One region of the Alkalihalobacterium alkalinitrilicum genome, then DNA from elsewhere that is predicted to be linked to it. Evidence: riboswitches for the same ligand, from Rfam matches in the RefSeq annotation. Region 1 holds a riboswitch; each other region holds the start of a gene.
What was found. Region 1 has a riboswitch for thiamine pyrophosphate ahead of thiC (phosphomethylpyrimidine synthase ThiC). Riboswitches for the same ligand answer to the same signal wherever they lie in the genome.
Positions count from the first base shown of each region.

Region 2: it holds a riboswitch for thiamine pyrophosphate, as region 1 does, so the genes downstream of both, thiC (phosphomethylpyrimidine synthase ThiC) here and thiC (phosphomethylpyrimidine synthase ThiC) in region 1, are expected to answer to the same signal.
Region 3: it holds a riboswitch for thiamine pyrophosphate, as region 1 does, so the genes downstream of both, thiE (thiamine phosphate synthase) here and thiC (phosphomethylpyrimidine synthase ThiC) in region 1, are expected to answer to the same signal.
Region 4: it holds a riboswitch for thiamine pyrophosphate, as region 1 does, so the genes downstream of both, BK574_RS25360 (acetylornithine deacetylase) here and thiC (phosphomethylpyrimidine synthase ThiC) in region 1, are expected to answer to the same signal.

Region 1 is NZ_KV917368.1:594,521-600,843, reverse strand. Features, by position in the region: gene BK574_RS02875 (alpha/beta hydrolase family protein) at 1-57, opposite strand, end outside; partial or broken gene BK574_RS02870 (glycerate kinase) at 681-1,214, opposite strand; TPP riboswitch at 1,459-1,570, shown strand; partial or broken gene thiC (phosphomethylpyrimidine synthase ThiC) at 1,859-3,271, shown strand; gene BK574_RS02860 (transposase) at 3,460-3,783, shown strand; gene BK574_RS02855 (IS3 family transposase) at 3,780-4,652, shown strand; gene BK574_RS02850 (ABC transporter substrate-binding protein) at 4,872-5,888, opposite strand; gene BK574_RS02845 (methyltransferase domain-containing protein) at 5,872-6,323, opposite strand, start outside.
Region 2 is NZ_KV917368.1:2,378,728-2,385,050, reverse strand. Features, by position in the region: gene BK574_RS11170 (methyltransferase domain-containing protein) at 1-902, shown strand, start outside; gene BK574_RS11165 (ABC transporter substrate-binding protein) at 899-1,921, shown strand; gene BK574_RS11160 (hypothetical protein) at 2,006-2,347, shown strand; gene thiC (phosphomethylpyrimidine synthase ThiC) at 2,887-4,644, opposite strand; TPP riboswitch at 4,846-4,956, opposite strand; gene BK574_RS11150 (aspartate kinase) at 5,383-6,323, shown strand, end outside.
Region 3 is NZ_KV917368.1:2,572,515-2,578,837, reverse strand. Features, by position in the region: gene aspA (aspartate ammonia-lyase) at 1-392, shown strand, start outside; gene BK574_RS12325 (YqgU-like beta propeller domain-containing protein) at 715-1,836, shown strand; TPP riboswitch at 1,907-2,010, shown strand; gene thiE (thiamine phosphate synthase) at 2,094-2,726, shown strand; gene thiS (sulfur carrier protein ThiS) at 2,726-2,923, shown strand; gene BK574_RS12310 (thiazole synthase) at 2,928-3,710, shown strand; gene thiO (glycine oxidase ThiO) at 3,726-4,835, shown strand; gene thiD (bifunctional hydroxymethylpyrimidine kinase/phosphomethylpyrimidine kinase) at 4,854-5,651, shown strand; gene BK574_RS12295 (hypothetical protein) at 5,780-6,323, shown strand, end outside.
Region 4 is NZ_KV917368.1:5,238,107-5,244,429, reverse strand. Features, by position in the region: gene dapD (2,3,4,5-tetrahydropyridine-2,6-dicarboxylate N-acetyltransferase) at 1-505, opposite strand, end outside; gene rraA (ribonuclease E activity regulator RraA) at 746-1,225, shown strand; gene aceA (isocitrate lyase) at 1,547-2,839, opposite strand; TPP riboswitch at 3,478-3,579, shown strand; gene BK574_RS25360 (acetylornithine deacetylase) at 3,740-5,017, shown strand; gene tenA (thiaminase II) at 5,034-5,714, shown strand; gene BK574_RS25350 (ABC transporter ATP-binding protein) at 5,701-6,323, shown strand, end outside.

The DNA of each region.
Region 1 (6,323 bases):
TGCACCTAACAAGGCTTTTTCTTCGATTTTAATTCGTTCTTCTCTTCTATTCATCATAAATTACCTCCTATATGGGCCACTGGTATAATATTATCATTATCAATAATGATAATATTATACCAATAATGACCCATTTAGTATACTGTGAAAATTTTGAATGGTTGTTTTAAACCGACTTATTCATCTATCCCCCATAAAACACCTATGTTAATTCTTCATTTATGTCTAGATGTGTTTTTCTTGAGAATGGCTTGTTTTCACGTTAAAAGTGTTTCCTCATTCAATTATATAACAAAGCAAGTGCTTTCTAGCGCTTCGAGTCGGCTTGCGCAAGAGTATGAGAATGTGTTGGCATAATTCAATTTCCTTCAATTTTCAGTTCATTTAGCTTTATGCTTTGTTACTTGATAAAATAGAGAAATTTACAACGCGATGTTCATATTGTGTTAGATAAAAATTTTTCTTGCCGATCAATATAGCCCTTTTAATAGAGTAAATGTTAATGTGATTAATGTAATTCCAGGTATGAGTGCTTGAACAGGAGAAACATATACTTTGTCATTAAGAGGAGGAACAACTATGACATAAAGAAAAAACAACAATTGTATTATTTAGTGGCGATTATGACAAAGCAATGCATCTCTCCCGATTCTCCTAATCGAACAGAAATATAGTATTTGTCACATTGACAAGGTACTTTTCGATACAATCGGCCATCCCCTATGAATCTTTTGTCCTTTATTCATTGTATCAAAGAGTAATTGTGAATAGGGATGCTTAAGTTGCTCACGTTCCCAATGAGTGAAGGTCTCTACAATTTCCCCTTGGTACATTACCGCAAGGCTCCCTCCACCAGGTTCTAATTCAACCTCATTTTTATCAAAAAATTTAACCCCTAGTGCCGAAGCCATTCCAGCACCACCATCATTCGTCGCACTACCGCCAATTCCGATTGTTATTTTTTTACATCCCTTATCCATTGCACTTTTTATTAACTGTCCAGTCCCATAAGTAGATGTTTTCAACGGATTAAGTTTATGAGATGGCAACAATGTGATACCTGGAGCTTCAGCCATTTCAATAATTGCCGTCATTCCATCACCCAACATTCCCCACTTTGCAGTAACAACTTCTCCAAGAGGACCTTGCACATGTTCTGTATAAATCTGGCCATTCGTATTTGAAATTAATTCGTCGATCGTTCCTTCCCCTCCATCTGCTAAAGGTTAACAATCGATAGTTGCTCCTGGTAACGATTGTTGAACTCCCTTCTTCATACAGTGTGAAACATCGAGGGCTGACAAACTACCTTTAAAGAATCAGGTGCGATTAAAACTTTCATTGGTTTCACCTCATAACTATTATTATAATTCTACTGTACTACATTTCAGCCGAAATACCTTTTCCTACAAAAGAACAATTCTAAACCTATAGAATATGTGATAGTTTAATAATACAACTGAAGAAAACGGGAGCTCCATAGTAAGGGGCTGAGAGGACAACTAGTACTGTTGTCGACCGTGAACCTGATCTAGGTAATGCTAGCGGAGGGATTTTGTAGAATACATATGTCCATTCGACCGCTTTTTGGCGGTCTTTTTATTTGCACAGCTCCATTCATAGTGACTATGACTGATGACAGTCGAGTTAACATGGCCAGCTGCAAAAATAAATATGGATTACTAACTATTCTTTCATATTTTAATTTCCCCTCCTCCATGATCGGTTCAAGCAACATGAACTAAATCAATCTTAGGAGGATTTTTTTATGTCAATGCTTAACCCATTTCCAAACAGTAAGAAAGGTTTTATTGATATAGATAAAACAAAGGCTGTAGAAATCTTTGATACATCAAATAAAGAACCACTACGAGCAAGACAAGGAAAAAATGTAACACAACTCCACTATGCTAAAAAAGGAATCATAACTCCAGAAATGGAATTTATCGCCATCCGTGAAGGGTTAGACCCTGAATTTGTGAGATCTGAAGTGGCTATTGGAAGAGCGATTATCCCGTCAAACATCAACCATCCCGAAAGTGAACCGATGATTATCGGTCGTAACTTCCATGTGAAAATTAATGCTAATATTGGTAACTCTGCCGTTAGCTCATCTATTGAAGAAGAAGTTGAGAAGATGACTTGGGCAATTCGTTGGGGCGCTGATACGATTATGGACTTATCAACTGGGAAGCATATACATACTACAAGAGAGTGGATTAGTCGAAACAGTCCAGTTCCAGTGGGGACAGTGCCTATTTACCAAGCACTCGAAAAAGTAAATGGAGTAGCTGAAGACTTAACATGGGAAGTTTATCGAGATACATTAATTGAACAAGCTGAGCCAGGCGTTGATTACTTCACAATTCATGCGGGGGTTTTACTACGCTATGTTCCACTAACAGCTCATCGCTTAACGGGTATTGTTTCTAGAGGAGGTTCCATCATGGCCGCATGGTGACTTGCTCACCATCAAGAAAACTTTCTCAATACTCACTTCGCTGAAATTTGTGAAATCATGAAAACATATGATATCGCTTTTTCATTAGGTGATGGTTTACGACCAGGTTCGATTGCTGATGCTAATGATGAATCTCAATTTGCTGAGCTAGAAACATTAGGCGAATTAACCAAAATTGCTTGGGAGCATGACGTTCAAGTGATGATCGAAGGACCAGGCCATGTTCCAATGCACAAAATTAAAGAAAATATGGATAAACAACTTGAAATTTGTAACGAGGCACCCTTCTATACACTTGGTCCATTAACGACGGATATCGCACCTGGATATGACCACATAACTTCAGCAATCGGTGCTGCAATGATCCCCTCATACGGTACTGCGATGCTTTGCTATGTCACACCGAAAGAACATTTAGGCTTACCGAATAAAGATGATGTCCATGAAGGTGTTGTCACTTATAAACTTGCTGCCCATGCGGCTGACTTAGCAAAAGGTCATCCAAATGCACAGAAGCGTGACGATGCGTTATCGAAGGCGCGCTTTGAATTTCGCTGGCGCGACCAATTCAACTTATCACTCGATCCTGAAAAGGCAATGAGCTTCCACGATGAAACATTACCAGCAGAAGGTGCTAAAACTGCTCATTTCTGTTCAATGTGCGGCCCTAAATTTTGTAGTATGAAAATTTCACACGATCTCCGTCAAACCGCAAAAGAAAAAGGCATCGATAAACAAACATTATTAATAGAAGAAATGGATAGGAAGTCAGAAGAATTCAAAAAACAAGGAAGTAAAATTTACCGTTAAATGCGTAAGTGAGAAAATAGTGAAACTAAGATGTAAACGGACTGAGATACCGCTATTGAGTATTGTTTGAGTTCTTTTCTCATAATTTTCATCAAATAAGGTCTTCTGTGCTGCTAGAATAAAAAGTGGACACCCCTTTAACGAACATCATTATTGGATATGATGATAATAACAAGGAGGGGTTCCCCATGGGTGAACATCGGCAAAGGTATAATGAAGAATTTAAACGACAAACAGTTAAATTTGCACAAGAACAAAAGCAAAAGAAAACGATGAGAGATATTGCACAGGAATTAGATATTCCGCTTAGTTGCCTACATCAGTGGATGACTCAATATCGCGAGTTTGATAATGAATCACTAACAAGTGAAGAGCGGCTTCGTCAGTTAGAGCAACAGCTACGTGATAAAGATCGCCAATTAAAAGAAAAAGACCAAGAGATAGCCGCCACAAAAGAAGAATTAGCTATTGTAAAAAAGGCGGTGCACATCTTCAGCAGACCACGGCCATGAGGTTTGAGTTCATTGAGAAGCATCGCTTCGAATTCTCGGTGATGAAGATGTGTAAAGTGCTAGAAGTATCTCGGTGCGGCTTTTTCAAGTGGCTAAAACATGAGGTCAGTAACCAAGAACAACGTAAAATAAAGGTTCAAGAGCGCATCAAATACCATTTTTACGATAATGACGAGTGTTACGGTAGTCCTAAAATCACTCAAAAGTTATTAAATGAAAACTACACTATTAGTGAGCGTACAGTCGGCAAATACATGAATGAGCTTGGATTGCGTTCTTGCGTTTCAAAGAAATTTAAGGTAGTAACAACTGATTCTAACCATACGAATCCAATCGCTCCAAATAAGTTAAACCAGGAATTTAACATAGCTACTCCTAACAGAGTCTGGGCATCAGATATCACTTACATTCCTTGTCGTGAAGGGAAGTTATATTTGGCCACTGTTTTAGATCTTTGTACTCGTGAAATTGTAGGCTGGAGTCTGAAAAGTCACATGGCAAATGAGCTCGTTTTGGAAGCGCTGGGTGATGCATATGAGTCTAAAAAGCCAGAAAAAGGATTAATTCACCATTTAGATCGTGGAACACAATATACGTCTAATGACTATCGCCAAAGACTTGAAAGCTATGGTATGGAGGCAAGCATGAGTCGGACTGGAAACTGTTATGACAACGCTTGTGCAGAATCATTTTTCAGTATTTTAAAGAAAGAGCTCGTACGAGGTCGTCGATTTAAAACCAAGCAACAAGCGTATAACGAAATTTATCAGTATATCGAGTTTTTCTACAATAGAAAAAGGATTCACGGGTCTATTGGATATGTGCCACCAGTTCAATACGCAAAACAATTTACCGGACAATCAGCTTGATCTTACGCACTAGGTTAGGCAGTGAGGTTCCTTCTTCACCTAACCATCTACCAGATGATAGAGTGGTTGGGTCAAGCGGTTTGGGCTTGATGCATCCACGGCATCATCTATGCTTTTAAAAAATGAAGAAGGGCCTACTGTTTTTGTAATATGACAAAACTAAAATTCGTTATTTAGGTGTCCACTTTCTTGACATAGGTCCAGAATAACAATTGAATTTTATTTATACAAACCATTAACTAATATATCTAGGGCATACGGTACTCTAACCCCTTCTGCAGCGGCTGACAATGGAATGACGATAAACTCTTCATTCTCAATAGCAGTGACATTTTCAAGCGCTGGGTGTTGAAGCAACGTCTCTTTTTTCTCTTCAGCAGTTGTTTCACCATAATCTACAATGATGATTACTTCAGGGTCACGATCAACTACTTCTTCCCAACTAACTTCAGCCCAGTTTTTATCAATCTCACTAAAAATATTTTCCGCACCAGCTAACGTAATTAATGAATTCAAGAAATTTTGTGCAACAGTAAACGGTGCTGTATCTCCACTATCAAAGACAAACACTTTCTTTTTTTCTGTTACTTCTGGGATGTTTTTCTGAATTTCTTCCAACTCTTCTTCCATTGAAGCAATTAATTGTTCTCCTCTTTCTTCCACATTGAAAATACGGGCAATATTGCGAATATCTGTATAAATATCATCAATGGATGGACCGATTTTTGTTGAAGACTCGTGTAAATAGGCGTTAATACCAAACTCTTTTAATTGCTGTACTGTCCCAATATTGTCTTCACGAAATGCACTTGCCCAGCCTGCATAAGCAAAATCTGGTTCTTCTGCTAAAAAGACTTCTTGTGATGGATATTGATCGGATAATACTGGGATCGCCTCATACGCTTCTTTAAAGTCAGGTAATACTTCATCATCAAGGTATGCCGTACCAACCATAAATTCTTCTAACCCTAACGCTAACATCACTTCTGTAACGTGTTGATTTAACGTGACCGCACGCTGAGGTGGCTCTGTAAAGACTAATAGTTCCTCATTATTTTCAATTTCAACTGTTTCATATACACTTTCTTGAGTTTCCTCATTTGACGTTTCTTCCGATAGAGACCCTGTTGTTCCTTCTGCTTCTTGGTTTGAACTCGCCTCTTGTCCACATCCAACTAATAAGGTTGCTGTTACTAGGCCTAATAATATCGTCTTCATTTTATTTATTTTTTTCATCTTCATTCTCCCTAATCGTATATTTTGCAATAATTGTCCAATGGCTACTTTGCTGTTGGTTTGTTATATCTCCTTGTATAGGCAATGGATACCCGCCATTTGTCCATACATTAGATTCATAAGCACGTAAATTTCGTGTTGGATAATTTAATTCTTCCTCAAGTGTTTCATCTCTTTTTAATTGAGCAGTGTTTTTAACTAAGTGGGGCATTAAGCTAGTGACCATAGTATTTGGGTTTGTCGTTTGAAAATTTTCATGCATTCCGAGTACTTCAAACCCTTCTATCTTTAATAAATAACTTAATTCTCGAGGAAGAATTAAACTGTACTCTCGGTCTACTTTAAATTCTGATTGTTTCATGTTTCGCTCATACGTTTCATACGTCATCGTCGTTTCGAAAATTTGTCTAGATAAAAATGTTTTCCCATGAATCG
Region 2 (6,323 bases), 1.8 Mb from region 1:
CCGAGTATTTTGATTTGTTTACTGGGAAAGTTGGTTTGAAGTTTTATAAAAATTGGTTAGCTTCAGATGCCAGTTGTCAAGTGTTAGAGCTTGGTGTAGGAACAGGAAGAGTCGCTTATGAATTAGCCAATTTAGGTATCGTTGTAACAGGAATAGATACGAGTGAAGACATGTTATCGATTGCTGTGAAGAAAAAGAAGCGATTAAGTAATCCATCTAAGCTTATACTCTTACAAGAAAATGTGTTGAATTTTTCCCTTCAAACAAAGTTTAGCCATGTTTTATTAACGGAAGGTTTTTTACAACATTTCCTTTTACCAGAAGAACAGTTACAAGTTTTATTAAATGTGAAAAATCATTTAGTGAATGGTGGTTTGGTAGCAATAGATATTTTTCTTCCACCGAATGAAACTAAATGGAATTATCAGCAGTGTAAACAATGGGGCAAGAAGAGAATCTATCAAACGATTCATGGGCAAACGTCACTATCACGGCAAACTTTTGAAACTACATTAACCTATGAAACATATGAACAAAATCTTCAACAATCATGCTTTAAAGTAGATCGAGAATACAGTCTTATTTTACCACGTGAACTGGGATATCTCTTAAAGGTAGAAGGATTTGAAGTGATGGGAATGTTTGAAAATTACCAGCCATCTAGTCATTCAGCGGCTTCTAGCTTAATGCCGCACTTAGTGAAGAACGAGGTGGAATTAAAAAGAGACGAAACGCTTGATAAAAAATTGAATGAGCATATGAGTAAGCTACGCCCCTATGAAAATGATGTTTGGGCAAACGGTGGTTACCCATTACAGATGCAAGGAGAAATGATGCATCAACCACTTAGTAGTCGGTGGACGATCATAGCCAAATATACAGTTAAGGAGATGCAAGAATGAAAAAATTAAATACGATAAAAACCATATTATCTGGACTGTTTATAATAACGATGTTAGTTGGCTGTGGACAAGAGGCGAGTACGAGCCAACCAGGAGCACCAACTGGATCGGAAGCAGAGAAAGCAGAAGAAGCGCAAGCAGAGGTCAAAGAAGAAAGTGTAAATGAAACGGTTGAGATTGAAAATAATGATCATTTTTTAGTCTTTACAGAACCACCTCAGCGGGCCGTCACCTTAAATCAACATGTTACAGAAGTCATGTTAGCACTTCGGTTAGAGGAGTTTATGGTAGGTACAGCCTATCTAGATGATGAAGTGTTACCAGAATTTAAAGATGCCTATGAATCTATTCCTGTATTATCCGACCGCTATCCATCGCAAGAAGTATTTTTAGCAGAAGAACCTGATTTTGCGTACGCTGGATGGGCAAGTGCCTTTCGTGAAGACAATATTGGAACTGTGGAGCAATTGCAAGAGTTTGGCATCAATGCTTATTTACATGAGTCTTCAACGATAATTGGTCCAACAATAGAAGATATTTATACTGATATCCGTAATATTTCGCGAATTTTTCATGTTGAAGAAAGAGGAGAAGAACTGATTGCTTCAATGAAGGAAGAGCTAGAAAAAATTAAGAATGACATCCCAGAAGTTACAGAAAAAAAGCGAGTGTTTGTTTTTGATAGTGGCGATACTGCGCCGTTTACCGTTGCCCAAAACTTTTTAAATTCATTAATTACATTAGCAGGAGCGGAAAATATTTTTAGTGATGTTGACAAAAACTGGGCAGAAGTTAGTTGGGAAGAAGTCGTTGACCGAGATCCAGAAGTCATTGTTATCGTTGATTATGGTGAAACAACGGTAGAGGAAAAGAAAGAATTACTTCTGCGTCATCCAGCTCTTGAAAATGTTACAGCAATTGAGAACGAAAATTTTATTGTGATCTCGTTGTCAGCAGCAGCAGAAGGTGTTCGTGCTCCATATGCGCTAGATATTCTAGTGAATGGGTTGTATAAATAATTGTTCAATCGTTTTTCATTGCTCAATCTATCAATTCATACTAAAATAATGGATAGATTACTAGCTAGAGAAGGGCATGAATAAATGATGTACAAAACGATATCAATCCTTATTTCCATTTTTATTATTTTATTTGTTTTGGTAGGTTCTTTAATTAAGACAACAGAAGTTGCTCCAGCTAATGCGAGAATGATTATTGACCATTCATTGAATGTTTACGTATCACCACCTTGTTTTAATGATGCTGAAGTAACCAACTTTTTAGAGGAAGTAACACTCCAGCAAGCCCTAGATATGGGTTATAACCCTGACTCTACCTGTACCGAAGATTCACTAGTCGGTGAATCGAGATCATTAATTACACAATTATTAGAAGGTATAGGGCTGCAAGCAGGGCAGTGGGACCAGGATGGTGAGTGGCAATAAAGTTATGTAGATTGAACCTTCAACTTTTCTATTTGAAAGTTGGGGGTTTTTTGGTTAGTTTTCCCCGCATCAACTGGCAGTAAAACCCCCACTTCAAGACTTAGAGGAATCGAAGAAGGATAAGTGGGGGATAAACTGCCAGTAACAAGTAGGAACACAGACTAAGTTCGCCACGTCCTGTGGCAACGTCTGTGTGACCCACCTCGTGTGGGCCCTCACTGATGGAAGTTTCACTTTATAATTCTAGTAAAGCTTGTTGGTAGGAAAGAAGATTTTAGGTACAAAAAGTTCTAGTAAAAGAAAAATAAGGCGAAAATAGAGAAATAAACACAGGTTGTTCCAGTAAAAGGAAATATGAGCTAATAAAGGATCCGATAGATACATAGAATTTCAGTAAAAGGAAGAAAGGGGAGCCAAACAAAGGAGAGTTATAGCTAATTAATTTAGTATTCTCATAGTAGGGATGGAGTTGGAAATTAGAGAGGGGGCCGAAGGATAGTACCTAGTACCATCCTCAGCCCCTTTAATCTCATTATGAATTACAGTTTTGTATAAATTTTACTTCCTTGCTCTTTAAATTCTTCTGATTTTTTGTCCATTTCTTCTTTTAATAGTGTCTGTTCATCGATTCCTTTTTCCTTTGCGGTTTGACGGAGGTCGTGAGAAATTTTCATGCTGCAAAATTTAGGCCCGCACATTGAACAAAAGTGAGCTGTTTTCGCACCTTCTGCTGGTAAGGTTTCATCATGGAAGCTCATCGCTTTTTCAGGATCAAGTGATAAGTTAAATTGATCACGCCAACGGAACTCAAAACGTGCCTTTGAAAGGGCATCATCACGCTTTTGAGCGTTAGGGTGGCCTTTAGCCAAATCAGCAGCGTGAGCGGCGAGCTTATAAGTAACGACGCCTTCTCGGACATCGTCTTTATTTGGTAGGCCTAAATGTTCTTTTGGTGTAACATAGCAAAGCATTGCGGTTCCATAAGAAGCGATCATCGCAGCACCAATCGCTGACGTAATGTGGTCATAACCTGGGGCAATATCAGTTGTTAATGGGCCAAGTGTATAAAATGGTGCTTCATTACAAATTTGAAGTTGCTTATCCATATTTTCTTTAATTTTATGCATCGGTACATGTCCTGGTCCTTCTACCATTACTTGAACGTCATGCTCCCAAGCAATTTTCGTTAACTCTCCTAGCGTTTCTAACTCAGCAAATTGAGACTCATCATTTGCATCCGCAATGGAACCTGGACGTAAACCATCCCCTAGAGAAAAGGCGATATCGTATGTTTTCATAATTTCACAGATCTCTTCAAAGTGTGTGTATAAGAAGTTTTCTTGATGGTGAGCAAGACACCAAGCAGCCATAATCGATCCACCTCTTGAGACGATTCCTGTTAAGCGATTCGCGGTTATCGGCACATAACGTAATAACACTCCTGCATGAATCGTAAAGTAATCAACCCCTTGTTCGGCTTGTTCGATTAATGTATCGCGGTAAACTTCCCACGTTAAGTCTTCTGCGACTCCATTTACTTTTTCGAGTGCTTGATAAATGGGTACCGTACCAACTGGAACAGGGCTATTTCGTATGATCCATTCTCTCGTAGTATGAATATGTTTACCAGTTGATAAGTCCATGATTGTATCAGCACCCCAGCGGATCGCCCACGTCATTTTTTCAACTTCTTCTTCAATGGAAGAACTGACCGCAGAGTTTCCAATGTTTGCATTAATTTTCACATGGAAATTTCGGCCGATAATCATTGGTTCACTTTCTGGATGATTGATGTTTGATGGAATGATTGCTCTTCCACTTGCCACTTCAGAACGTACAAAATCAGGCTCTAATCCCTCACGTATCGCAATAAACTCCATCTCTGGAGTAATGATCCCCTGTTTGGCATAATGCAACTGCGTTACATTTTTCCCTTGTTTGGCTCGAAGTGGTTTTCGATTTGTCGTATCAAATATTTTTACGGCTTTTGTTTTTTCTAAATCGATAAATCCATTATCTTCGGGTTTCACATTTCGGCCGACATAACATTCGACATCATCACGCTCCAAAATCCATGGTTTCCGGAGTTCTGGTAAACCTTTCCTCACATCTGCTTTGTAGGATGTATCTGTGTAAGGTCCAGTCGTGTCATAAACTCTAAATGGTTCATTCGCAATTTCTTCACCGTTAAACGAAGTGGGGCTTAGTTCTATTTCACGAAATGGAACTGATACATTTTTGTTTTTTTCGTTCACATAAACTTTCTTACTGTTTGGGAATGAGTTAAGAATTGACATAAAAAAATCCTCCTAAAATTTGATTGAGTTCTTGTTGCTCGAACCGATCCTGGAGGAGGGGACTTTAAATATATGTACAGAATAGTATATGTCTGTTTTTTTGCATGAAAATATTACTTACTTTACAAATGAACGCTCATTTATAAAGGGTATCATTAAACAGTACAAATAAAAAGACCGCTAGAAAGCGGTCGGATGGACATACGTATTCTACAAAATCCCTCCGCTAGCATTACCTAGATCAGGTTCACGGTCGACAACAGTATCAGTTGTCCTCTCAGCCCTTTGCTTGGAGCTCCCGTTTTCTTTAGTTGTACTATAAAACTAACATACATATTTTCAAAAGAAAACAGTACATTGGATCTATTTTCCTTTTTTTTTTATAAAAGGTGGCAGTATTCTTTATTTAGCCAAATAAAATTTTGAATTTTTCATGAATACGTTCGCAGTTAGCAGGAATTATGACAAAAAATAGCGAATATTGTTGTTAATTTTAGCTCTTTATTTCTGTAAAGTATTACTGTCGCATTAAAATCCTTCAATATGGGAGGGTTTTCTATCGATTAGCGTGAATGAGGAGGATGTGTAGGTTGACTAGGCCAGTTGGTGATATATCCTTACACAGCCTACCATATCCATTTTATTCAACTTTGCAAACGACAGGTGGCTATGATAAATTATGAATTATTGAAATATTAAGGGAACAGAAAAAAACTTTATAGGAGTTGGAGAAACAAGATGAGAGTAGCGAAATTCGGTGGGACATCAGTGGCGAACGCAGAGCAAATTCGTAAAGTGGCAGCGATTATTGGTGAGAACGAGGAAAGAAAGTTTGTTGTCGTTTCAGCACCAGGTAAGAGAGAAGCAACAGATACAAAGGTTACGGATTTACTTATCCAATTAGCCGAAGCTGTGCTAGAAAAAAGAGACGTTGACAATGCTCTTCGCGCAGTCGTTGGCCGTTATGAAGAAATCGCATTGGATCTTAATTTATCTAGAGATATTATTGAAACTATTAAAGCAGATTTACAACAAAGGGTTGCATTTGATTCTAGCCATGAAGGAAAATTTATCGATCAAATGAAAGCGAGCGGGGAAGACAATAATGCAAAATTAATAGCAGTTTATTTTCAAAGTATCGGAATAGAAGCTCAATATGTCAACCCGAATGAAGCGGGATTATTAGTAAGTGACGAACCTGGAAATGCTCAAGTACTTCCAGAAAGCTACGATCATTTATTTCAATTAAGGGAGCGTTCAGGTGTTATCGTATTTCCTGGATTTTTCGGGTACTCTAAAGAAGGCACGTTAGTTACGTTTCCTCGTGGTGGATCAGATATAACAGGGTCCATTTTAGCGGCTGGAGTTAAAGCTGATTTATATGAGAATTTTACAGATGTTGATTCTGTATTTGCCGCCAACCCTAAAATTGTAGAAAACCCTGTTAATATTAAAAAAATGACGTATCGTGAAATGCGTGAATTATCGTATGCTGGATTTTCTGTATTTCATGATGAGGCCCTAATGCCAGCGTTCCGCCAGTCTATTCCAGTTTGTATTAAAAATACAAATAATCCAGAAGCACGTGGAACAATGATTATGGCTGAGCGTGCTTGTGTAAGAAATCCAGTGATTGGAATTGCTAGTGATTCAGGTTTTTGTACATTGTATGTTCGTAA
Region 3 (6,323 bases), 2.0 Mb from region 1:
ACGATCATACGATTAGCTTAGCTTCGGAAGCGGGACAGTTGGAGTTAAATGTAATGGAGCCAGTATTAGTATTTAACTTGTTACAATCATTATCAATTTTACAAAATGGTATAAAAGTATTTAGACAATATACAATTGAAGGGATTACAGCTAATATTGAAAGGTGCAGAGAAATGGTGGAAAGAAGTGTAGGAATTATAACAGCCATTAATCCACATGTAGGGTACGAAACTGCAAGTCGAATTGCAAAAGAGGCTATACAAACAAATCGTCCAGTTCGAGAAATTTGTATTGAAAGAGGCATACTTTCAGAAGAAGAATTAAATGAAATTTTAGAACCAAAAGAGATGACGAACCCTGGAATAGCAGGGGCTAAATTTATATATAATTAAGGTATAAGAAACTTTTATTTGACAAGGGGTGCTCAGCATTCCTTGTCAAGTTAATTTAAACTGGCACTAAGGCTCTACATCAAGGCTTTGAGAAACCAACAAAGACTTAATGGGACATATTACACTTAAAGTCAAACTAAATTCACAACGTGCTTGGAGTGTGACTTCATGTCGTGCGAGCCCCTAGAATGGAATGAAATTTCACTTTATCACATAAGTTTACTTTTAGTGTATTTTTATTGAGCAAACTGAAAAAACGTGTAATAATGAAAATTACGATTTAGAACAAATTTTAAAAGAAGAAGTTTAAACGGAGGTTCGAATGAAAAGTAAATCTCTGTTTTTCGTATTAACCTTCCTTATGATTTTTACTATTGGATGCACTACGAAAGATAATGTCGTATTAAATCACCCTCAAAAAAACTACAACTTGATTGAAAAAAAATTAGGTGTAATGAAAGAAACTATTTTCCATACCCCAATTCAAATGAATCCGTATAGCTTTGTTGAAATAAGTGGTTGGTATGATAGTCAAACGATTTTGTTGCTAAGAGATGAAAATGCGATTTCTTATTTAGATCTAGTGAATTTAAAGACAAGTGAGACAGTTGAATTCTTTCAAATCGACGAGCCTATTCTTTCGGTTGAAGCAAACTATGATTATTCCTACTTTGCTGTTCAAACATCAACTTATGAGTTAACCTCGCCTCTTTATTTTATTAATAAAGAAGGAGAGTTGGTTTATTCATTAAGTGAAGTGGGGGAAGAATTTTCTCTCTTTTGGAATCCTTACAATCATGATGAACTTATTATTATTTCATTCCTCCCTGATTGGGATTACGATGTTTATCGTCTTAATTTAAAAGAAGAAAAATTAGTTCAACTAGATCTTGAGAAGATGTATTTTCAATGGATCAATGTAGATGAAATAGCATTTCTGGAATGGGCATCTTTTGCTCCAAGTTTTTATGCACCGATTTTTAAGTATAATTTAAATACAAACGAAACAGAAAAGTTTTTAGATGAAGTCATTGCTTTTTTTACTTTTGCTGATACTATTCTCGTAGCTGTTTCGGTTGATTCGTTAGAAGCCGAAAATTCGATTTATCAGATCTATCAAAACGAAGATATGATTGGAGAGTTAGAAATTCCGACGTTAAATACGTACTCTGAACAATGGTGGATTCCATTTCATGAATATGATGCAAATGAGCATTTATTTTATTATTTAAAACCGTTATATAGTGGTGATTTTTTCAGTTATGATGCTCCTTATGAATTAACAAAGTACAATGTTGAAACGGGTACAGAACAAAAAGTAGTTGATGTAGATCTTCAATCCCCATTAAAGCTTTCACCTGATGGAAAATGGATGTTGTATGGGAATCAATATGAATGGTTAATTAATTTAACAAATAAAACAAAGCATTTCCTCTTGGAATGAAGGTAGGGTAATGGTTGTAATCTATAAAAATTGTGTCATAATGAAAGGAAGAACATTATTAAAAAGTTTATAGTGTGACTAGGGGTGCCTATCAAAGTGGGCTGAGAAAAAGGAACCTTTTACCCTCGAACCTGATCTGGTGATCCCAGCGTAGGAAAGTCGAAGATTTGATTTACTTATCAATATCTAGCCGTAATCCGTCGTTGGGTTACGGCTTTATTTAATTTTTAGAGGTAAAGAAGGGAGACAGCTAGAAAATGAGAGAGTTTAAACTTTATACAATTACTGGTGAAGAATTTCATCAGGGTCGTGATTTAATAACAGTAATGGAACAAGCGATTATCGGTGGGTCGGATATCATTCAATTAAGAGATAAAACTAATTCAAAGAAAGTGGTCTTTGAAAAAGGAAAGCAATTACGAGAGTTAACGAAAAAATATGGAGTAACGTTTATTGTTAATGATCATATTGATGTGGCACTCGCCGTGGATGCAGACGGTATTCATATTGGGCAAGATGATTTACCGATTGAAGAAGCAAGAAAAATAGTAGGGAAGGACAAGATAATTGGACTTTCCACTCATGCGATAGAAGAAGCTAGAGAAGCTGAACGTGCTGGTGCAGATTATATTGGTGTAGGTCCGATTTTCCCGACTAAAAGTAAAGTCGATGTTGTAGATCCTGTTACGACTGATTATATCCGTCAAGTCGTAAAGGAAATCACGATCCCTTTCGTAGCTATTGGTGGAATTAAGCTTCATAATGTCGATCAAGTGTTAGAGGCTGGAGCAACTCGAATTTGTGCTATTAGTGAAATTGTCGGAACTGATGACATTAAATCTGTTTGTCAACAATTCATTCAAAAAATTGATCAAAAGGTGAAGGTGTAATGGAATTATATATTAATGGTGAAACGGTTGAATTAGAAGTTAAAACACTTATAGATATTGTAAAACATTATGGATTAGAGAAAGATTTAGTAGTAACTGAAGTAAATGGAGAAATTGTTGATCGGAGTAATTGGGAAGATACAATGGTTGAACCTGGAATGAAAATTGAACTAGTTCACTTTGTAGGAGGCGGATGATTATATGAATAATAATGATAAATTCATCATCGCAGGAAAAGAGTTGTCTTCACGTTTCTTTATTGGTACAGGGCGATACCCTAATCCGTTTGTACAAAATGAAGCCATAAAAGCATCTGGTTCTGACGTTTTAACATTTGCCATTCGGCGTGTGAATTTAGAAGCTCCAGATGAAGATGCGATCTTACAACACTTAGAAGGTCAAACGTTTACGTACTTACCAAATACATCAGGAGCCAAAACAGCGGATGAAGCGATCCGGATTGCTCGTTTAGCGAAAGCAAGTGGGTTAAGTGATTGGATTAAGATCGAGATAAGTGTCAATGAAAAAACGTTATTACCTGATCCAATAGAGACTTTAAAAGCAACAGAAGTTCTTGCAAAAGAAGGTTTCGTTGTACTCCCTTATACTTCGGACGACCCAGTCCTGTGTAAGAGGTTAGAAGAGGCTGGTGCGGCTGCCGTTATGCCTGGAGGAGCACCAATTGGAACGGGATTAGGCATTCTAAATCCTTATAATTTATCGTTAATTGTTGAAGAAGCTAACGTTCCGATTATTGTGGATGCGGGACTAGGATCGGCAAAGGACGTAGTTCAAGCAATGGAGTTAGGTGTTGATGGAGTCTTAATGAACACACCTGTTGCAAAAGCAAAAGATCCTGTAAAGATGGCAACAGCGATGCGCTATGCTATAGAAGCTGGTAGAATGTCTTATTTGGCAGGTCGAATTCCGCAAAAACGATATGCTACAGCGAGTAGTGCTTACGAGTCGTTGATCTTGAAATAGAAAGAGTGGATTTATATGGGAGAACGGATTGTCGTACTAGGTGGGGGTATTATTGGTCTTGCGACAGCTTTTGAGTGTCAAAGACGAGGGCACGACGTTACAGTGTTAGAAAAAGTGGCTTGTGGTGGTCAAGCTTCAGGTGCCGCCGCAGGAATGCTCGCACCATTTTCTGAAATTGGCGAAGACCCAGATGATTTCTTTAGACTTTGTCTTGAGAGTTTAAGGCTATATCCAAAATGGCAAGAAGATGTTAAGGACATATCAGGTATTGACTTTGAATACAGTAATTCTGGAAGTTTACACTGTGTATACCATGAAGCTGATCTTCTTGCTCTTGAGACGAGACTACAATGGCAAGGGCAGTTTGGTGCAACAGCTGAAATCCTTTATGGAGAAGATTTATTTAAGTTAGAAAAAGAGTTATCACGTGAAATGATTGCCGCGATGTATTATCCAGAAGAAAGTCATGTGTATGCACCAGATTACGTAAAAGCTCTCGAGGAAGGCTGTCGAAAACTAGGTGTGAAAATTTTTGATCATTTAGAAGAAGTGCATCTAGAGCGTTGGCAGTCTGAAATTAGTGTCTGTGCCAAAAATGGACAAAAGTTCTCTGGGGACCGTCTAGTTATAAGTAATGGTGCGTGGGCGAAAGAATTAGAAAATGTGTTTGGTCTCAATATTCCTGTTTACCCGATTCGAGGGCAAATTTGTGCATACAACATTCCCGTGGGTAAGGTAAAACATATAATTTATACGAGCCAAGGTTATTTAGTTCCAAAAGCAAACGGAACACTTGTTAATGGGGCTTCCGAGGATATTGCGGGTTTTGACACTACGGTAACAGAAAAAGGGATTCGTAGATTAACGAATTGGAATAAAAAAGTATTACCTTTTTTAGAAAGTGAAGTTCCCTTTCATACGTGGGCTGGACTTAGACCTGCTACTCAAGATGGCTATCCATTAATTGGTGGTTTGTCGAATGTACCTGAGATCATTTTCGCAGCGGGTCATTATCGAAATGGTATTTTACTAAGTCCTGTCACAGCACATATTGTTGCAGATCTTCTCGATAAAAAACAAGAAATAGTACCGTTAACTTCGTTTGCACCTGAGCGTTTTAGTTAAAAGGAAGGTGAAATAAGTATGAACAAAGCATTAACAATTGCAGGATCTGACAGTGGTGGAGGAGCAGGCATCCAAGCTGATTTAAAGACTTTTCAAGAATTGGGAACGTTTGGTATGAGTGTTATCACCGCATTAACTGCACAAAATACATTAGGAGTTCATGGTGTTTTCCCGCAAACAGCAGAGGCCATAGAAGCTCAATTAGATGCTGTGCTTTCGGATATCGGCACAGATGCAGTAAAAACAGGGATGCTCTTTTCTCCAGAAATTATTGAATTAGTTGCTGACAAATTAAAACAATACAACGTGGAGAACATCGTTGTTGACCCAGTAATGATTGCTAAAGGTGGGGCTTCGTTATTACAAGATGCGGCTGTTGATGCACTCGTGACGAAACTTCTTCCGCTGGCTACAGTTATTACTCCTAATTTGCCAGAAGCAGCAAAAGTTTTAGGGATAAAGGAAATGACAACGTTAGAAGAAATGGAAAGTGCAGCCAAAAAATTACACGGTCTAGGACCGAAATATGTGGTCTTAAAAGGTGGACATTTAGAAGGGGATACAAAATCTACGGATATTTTATACGATGGACAAACAATCACCTATTTAGAAGCAGAACGGGTTAGTACAAAAAACACACACGGTACAGGTTGTACCTTTGCAGCGGCTATAGCGGCCCAGTTAGCAAAAGGCGATGAAATAGCAGATGCTGTGAAAACGGCTAAGCAATTTATAAGCGCAGCCATTACTCATTCTTTATCGATTGGTAATGGTATTGGCCCAACTAATCATGCTGCTTACCGTTTATACATGTAAAAGTTTTCAGGCTGATCTTAGGAAGGTATCCTTGATCAGCCTTTCTTATTGAAGCAAAAGGTGGACAAATAAAGGAAACTTAGAGACAATAAAAATACTACATCATTTCAAGAGTAAGGTGGTTGTTTATGTTTAAAGGAAATGCCGCTGTCATCGTATTACCACTACTATTAATGGGGTTTATTTTTTATGGAGGATATCATTATTTAAATTCTTCAGATGAAATAACAAATGAATCTTTAGATCAGGTGTTGTCTTTCGTTGTTGAAACAACAACCAACGGAACTTCTCAAACAATTAGTGGTAATTGGGATTGGAAAGAAATGCCTATTGATGGTTTGTTAGGCGATGATTATATTGGAGTAAAAATAGGTGGAGAAGGAGAGCAAGATAATATAGGTGAGGAATATATCCAATCTGCCCGACTTATTTTAAAACATGGTGGGAAAGAAATTTATGAAACGAATGGAACGCTCGTACATGATGGAGTCGTGTTTACATTTCCAAACGAGCTTCAAGATCATATTGGTTTCGGTAATATGGGATCGTTTGAGATTGTAATAGTGGGCGAGGCGTTTATAGGTACTGACGTTTCTATTAGTTATATGCACACATGGGAGATACATGAAAGCCTATCATTTGATCAAGCTCGCTTATCTACCGCTAACGTAG
Region 4 (6,323 bases), 4.6 Mb from region 1:
CAACGACAACTGGTTTTGCTGATGGTGGCTCAATAACACCTGCCAATACTGATCCTGCACCAATGTGGCAATTCTTACCTACTGTCGCTCGTCCACCCATTACTACGTTCATATCAATCATCGTACCTTCACCGATTACAGATCCGATATTAATACTTGCACCCATCATGATTACCGCATTGTTACCAATTTCAACCTGGTCACGAATGATCGCACCTGGTTCAATTCGCGCTTGGATGTTTTTCATATCTAAAAGCGGAATTGCAGAGTTACGACGGTCGTTTTCTACAACATAATCTTCAATTTTTGCTTCATTTTGTTGAATAGCAGCTTCAATTTCTTTCCACTCTCCAAAAAGAACCCCTACATTTCCCGTAACAAATGCTTTCGTTTCAGAACCAAAATCGATTCCTTCTAAATCACCTTTAATATGTACTTTTACTGGCGTCTTTTTCACGCTATTTGAGATAAAAGAGATAATTTCATTTGCATCCATCATTTTCATTGTTCAAGCCTCCAATAATATTTCATTTCAAAGTTTATAAGAAAAATGTCGCAGGAGGACGATTGCCCTGACGAATTTTTCCGATGATATGATTGTATCAAAAAAGCTAACATACCTCTATTATAACTTCCCACATTCATGAAAAAATTCTCTTGAATAGTTAAAATCTTTATCAAAAAAGCAGGAATTTTAATAGGAAATGACGAATTTTTATTCATCATAACGCTAGGAGGACGAACAATGTCTATTCAAACAGCTGATTTACACGACGCACATGGAGATCAATTAATACTTGCCGAACCTATTTTTCAATTTTTTGGACAGAAGAAAACATTCGAAGGTCCAATATGTACAGTACGTGTTTTCGAAGACAATGTACTAGTTAAAAAAGCGCTTCAAGAAATACCAGAAGGAAGTGTTCTCGTTGTTGACGGGGCCGCTTCGAAAAAATGCGCTTTAATGGGAGACAACTTAGCTGAAATTGCCGTCTCTCGTAATTTAGCTGGCGTGATTATTAACGGATGCATTCGTGATTCTGCTCAAATTGATAACATGAATATTGGTGTATTCGCAATAGGAACCACACCAATTCGAAGTATTAAAAAAGGAGAGGGAGAAACGAACATTCCTGTCCAATTTGCAGGAGTGAATTGGCACCCTAATCATTATGTGTACGCAGATAGTGATGGAATCCTAATCGCAGAGAAAAAAGTAGATTAGTTTTCCCACCACAATAAGTGAGTTACCAAATTAATACACGAGGAGTACCTAATAAGGTGCTCTTTTTCCATGTTTATATGATAAAGGTATTGTTTTAATGTAAGAGAGCAATTTTTTTTCAGTTCTATCATTTCAATTTGACAATTTTGATTTTTCGTAGAATGAAATCCATACGATCATTTCTTTTTAAAATTTGTAGTAAACATTCATTTTATTATAAAAGGTTTCTACCAAAAAAAAAGAGGCTAACACCGAAGAGTTAGCCTATCAAATATATTTAAATTGATGAGAGAGTTGTGTTAAATTACCAATTTATGAAAATTAGTTTTTTTGAAATTGAGCTTCTTCCGTTGAACCTTTAAGAGCTGTTGTAGAAGAAGTACCACCAGAAACAGTTTGAGACACTTGGTCAAAGTAACCAGTACCTACTTCACGTTGGTGACGAGTAGCTGTATAGCCATGCTCTTCAGCAGCAAACTCAGCTTGTTGAAGCTCAGAGTAAGCACCCATACCACGAGTTTTGTAGCCACGAGCAAGTTCAAACATGCTGTAGTTAAGAGCATGGAACCCAGCAAGTGTAACGAATTGGAATTTGTATCCCATTTTTCCAAGCTCTTGTTGGTACGTTTCAATTGTCGCTTTATCAAGATTAGCTTCCCAGTTAAATGAAGGCGAGCAGTTGTATGCAAGCATTTTCCCAGGGAATTTCGCATGAATTGCATCAGCAAATTGCTTCGCTTCTTCAAGGCTTGGTTTAGATGTTTCGCACCAGATAAGGTCAGCGTATGGAGCATATGCTAAACCACGTGCAATCGCTTGGTCAATACCAGCATTTGTACGGTAGAAACCTTCTGGAGTACGCTCACCTGTAATAAATGGAGCATCAACTGGATCAATATCACTTGTAATTAAATCAGCTGCATCTGCATCTGTACGAGCAATTACTAATGTTGGTACACCAGAAACGTCTGCTGCTAGACGAGCTGATACTAAGTTACGTACAGCTGTTTGTGTAGGAATAAGTACTTTCCCACCTAAGTGACCACATTTTTTCTCAGAAGCTAGTTGGTCTTCAAAGTGAACTCCAGAAGCACCAGCTTCAATCATACCTTTCATTAGCTCAAATACGTTTAGCTGTCCACCAAAACCAGCTTCAGCATCAGCTACGATTGGCGCAAAATAATCAACATCGCCTTCGCCTTCCATATGTTGAATTTGATCAGCACGTTGTAAAGAGTTATTAATACGTTTAACAACTTGTGGTACTGAGTTTGCAGGGTATAAACTTTGGTCAGGATACATATGACCAGCAAGGTTAGCGTCCGCTGCTACTTGCCACCCACTTAAGTAAATCGCTTTTAATCCAGCTTTCACTTGTTGAACCGCTTGCCCACCAGTTAGTGCACCAAGTGCATTTACGTAAGGCTCTTCATTTACAAGCTTCCAAAGTTTTTCTGAACCAAGTCGTGCTAATGTATGATCAATTTGTACAGAACCACGTAATTTTACTACCTCTTCAGCTGAATATGGACGCTCAATGCCCATCCAACGCGGATCAGTATCCCATTGTTGTTGTAATTTTTTTGCTTCCTCTTGAATGTTTACTTTTGCCATAATCTCCATCTCCCTTTTCTTCAAAAAATTTTAAATTATGACTGAGTTAACAATATCTTAGTACCTCATTCACAATTAATTTCGTTTCAAAGATTAATTGTTTTCTAGAAGTTCTTTAGGTTTAAGATACGAAATACCTCAATCAACTTCACTACCAGGTTACCTAATTTCTTGAACTACTTAATCTGTATTATTACAGTTTGTTGTTTACACCCTTATAATATAACAGCATTTCAGAAAACACAACTACTTTTTTCACTTTTTTTCCTTTTTAATTAAAAGTCCCAATATTCAATTTATTAACTGTTTAGTCAAAAAACTTTTCTTTAATTTACTGCTTCTTTTTTTCCTCCTCCTTTATCCATTGGTAAATACACTTTTGAATACTTTACTTTCTTTTTGGCTTATCAATCTACCTCTTTTTTTGAAATCGCTATCAAAAACCATCTATATAATACAAACTAATTCAATCTCACCTTTCATGTGTTCGGACTACTGTTATATTATATTAATATCTAGAGAAGCTGTTATGAAACAGAATATTTCACAATAATGGAGTACTTCACACTTTTTAGTTGAGTTTCTACTGTAAGTGTGTTACTTTGTTACACAGACGTATAAATAATTTAACAATTTAAAATTTCCACTAGGGGTGCTTTTTCAAAGCTGAGACTGGCAATGCCTAAACCCTTGAACCTGATCTAGATAATACTAGCGGAGGAAAGTGGATAGTCGGACCATTGAGATAAATAACTTCTCAGACATTTACTTGTTAGCAACTGACTATTCAACCACTCCCTCAACTATAAGGAAGTGGTTTTTTTACGTGTTTAGAGAACACTTCCTCAAAAGTTATTTATGTTTCTTTAAATATTTACTATTTGAAAGGAGTGAATTTTTTTGACAGAAACTTCAATTATCTCATTACTAAACCAGGTGAATGACCGTAAAGGAGAGATTATTGATTTAGCCAAAACTTTAATTCGTTTTAAAACACCCAGTCCTCCAGCGCGGAACACAGATGAAGCTCAAACATTTGTTTCTACATATTTAAAAGAATTAGGTTTTTCTATTGATAAATGGGATGTATATAAAGGTGATCCTAATGTCGTTGGTATCCTTTCTGGATCAAATTCAGACGAATATAATAGCCTACTCATTAACGGTCACATCGATGTCGCTTCAGTAGAAGAAGGAGAACAATGGGATCAAGATCCTTTTTCCCCTGTTGTAAAGGATAATATTTTATATGGACGCGGTGCAGCTGATATGAAAGGTGGTCTTGCAGGCTCACTATTTGCAATAAAACTACTAAAAGAGGCTGGGATAAACCTTCCTGGGGACTTAACCTTTCAATCCGTCATTGGTGAAGAAGTCGGTGAAGCGGGAACACTTGAGTGTTGTAAAAAAGGATATAACGCTGATTTTGCAGTCGTTGTCGATACTAGTAACTGTCAAATTCAAGGTCAAGGCGGTGTTATTACAGGCTGGATTACGATCCAAAGTCCACAAACGTTTCACGATGCGAATCGGCGCAGTATGATACATGCAGGTGGTGGTTTATTCGGAGCTAGCGCAATTGAAAAAATGACAAAAATTATAGATGGACTTAAACAATTAGAGCAACATTGGGCCGTTACGAAATCCTATCCTGGCTTTCCACCTGGAATGACGACGATTAACCCAGCTGTCATTGAAGGAGGACGCCATGCGGCTTTTGTTGCTGATCGTTGTGCTCTTTGGATTACGGTCCATTTTTATCCTAATGAAAATCATGACGACATCGCGAAAGAAATCGAAGAGCATATTCTTCACGTTGCCAAAGCTGACCCTTGGCTAAGAGAGAACCCACCTACCTTTCAATGGGGAGGGGCATCGATGATCGAAGACCGTGGTGAAATCTTTCCGTCCTTAGCTATTGATGAAAATCATGCTGGCCTACAAACACTAGCTAATGTTCATGACGTTGTATTCAGAGAAAAAGTAACAATTGGAATGTCGCCAACGGTTACCGATGGCGGTTGGCTCGGTGAAGCTGGTATTCCAACAGTCATTTACGGTCCAGGAAAACTCGAACATGCACATGCAGTAAATGAACAACTCTCTATCGATGAGCTAATTCAATTTACAAAAGTAATGACAAAATTTATTTATGATTGGTGTCATACGAAGAAATAATCAAAGGAGTGATTTGATGTTATTTACAGAACGTTTATATGAGAAAGCAAAACCGATTTGGGAAAAAAATCATAAGCACCCATTTGTTCAAGGAATTGGGCATGGAACATTAGACATTGAAAAATTTAAGTTTTTTATGCGTCAAGATTATTTATATTTAATCGATTATGCCCGTTTATTTGCTTTAGGTAGCTTGAAAGGAGGAGACCTTAAAACGATGTCCACTTTTGCTAAGTTACTTGATTCTACTTTAAATGTAGAAATGGATTTGCATAGACAGTACGCACGTCGCCTCGGTATTAACGATGATGAGCTTGAAACAACAAAAGCTGCTCCTACTACTTTAGCTTATAGCGGATATATGTTAAACGTGTCACAAAGAGGATCCCTTGCTGAACTAGTCGCTGCTGTCCTTCCATGTACTTGGAGCTATTTTGAAATTGGAACTGAACTTAGTAAAATACCTGGTGCACTTGAAAATGAAACATACGGTGAATGGGTTAAAATGTATGCTTCTGAGGAATTTGGGGAATTAGCGGATTGGTTAATTACTTTAATGAACGAATTAACAGAAGGAAAAACAGAAGCAGAACTAGCAAACCTCGAAGAAATTTTCCTAAATACAAGTCGATATGAATATATGTTCTGGGATATGTCTTACAACATGGAGATGTGGCCAACAGATGAGGAGCAATAATGTTCTCACATTTGACCACGTTTCATTTTCCTATAAGGGAATAAAGAAAGAAAAGACTTCTCCAATTTTAAACGAACTATCATTATCAGTTAAAGGTGGTGAATTTGTCAGCTTATTAGGCCCAAGTGGATCTGGAAAAAGTACTATATTTCGCCTAATCACAGGTCTAGAACAACCTACAAATGGAGCGATTTCCCTTTATGGTCAAGAGGAAAATAACCGTTTAGGTAAAGTCGGTTACATGCCGCAACAAGATATGCTACTTGATTGGCGAAATATACTTGACAATGCGTTCCTACCTCTTGAAATAAACGGCTTTACGAAAAAAAGCAAAAAAGAACATGTTCTTCAACTACTTGAGGAATTCGGCTTAAAAGGTTACGAGTATGATTATCCACATCAACTTTCGGGTGGGATGAGGCAACGAGTCTCTTTTCTACGAGCAATGCTAGGTGGTGGTGACCTTTTACTTCTTGATGAGCCTTTTAGTGCATTAGATGCAGTGACTCGTCTTTCAATGCAAGAGTGGCTATTAGAACAATGGGAGAAGCTTGAAAAAACTGTCATTTTTATTACTCATGATGTCGATGAAGCATTATTTTTATCGGA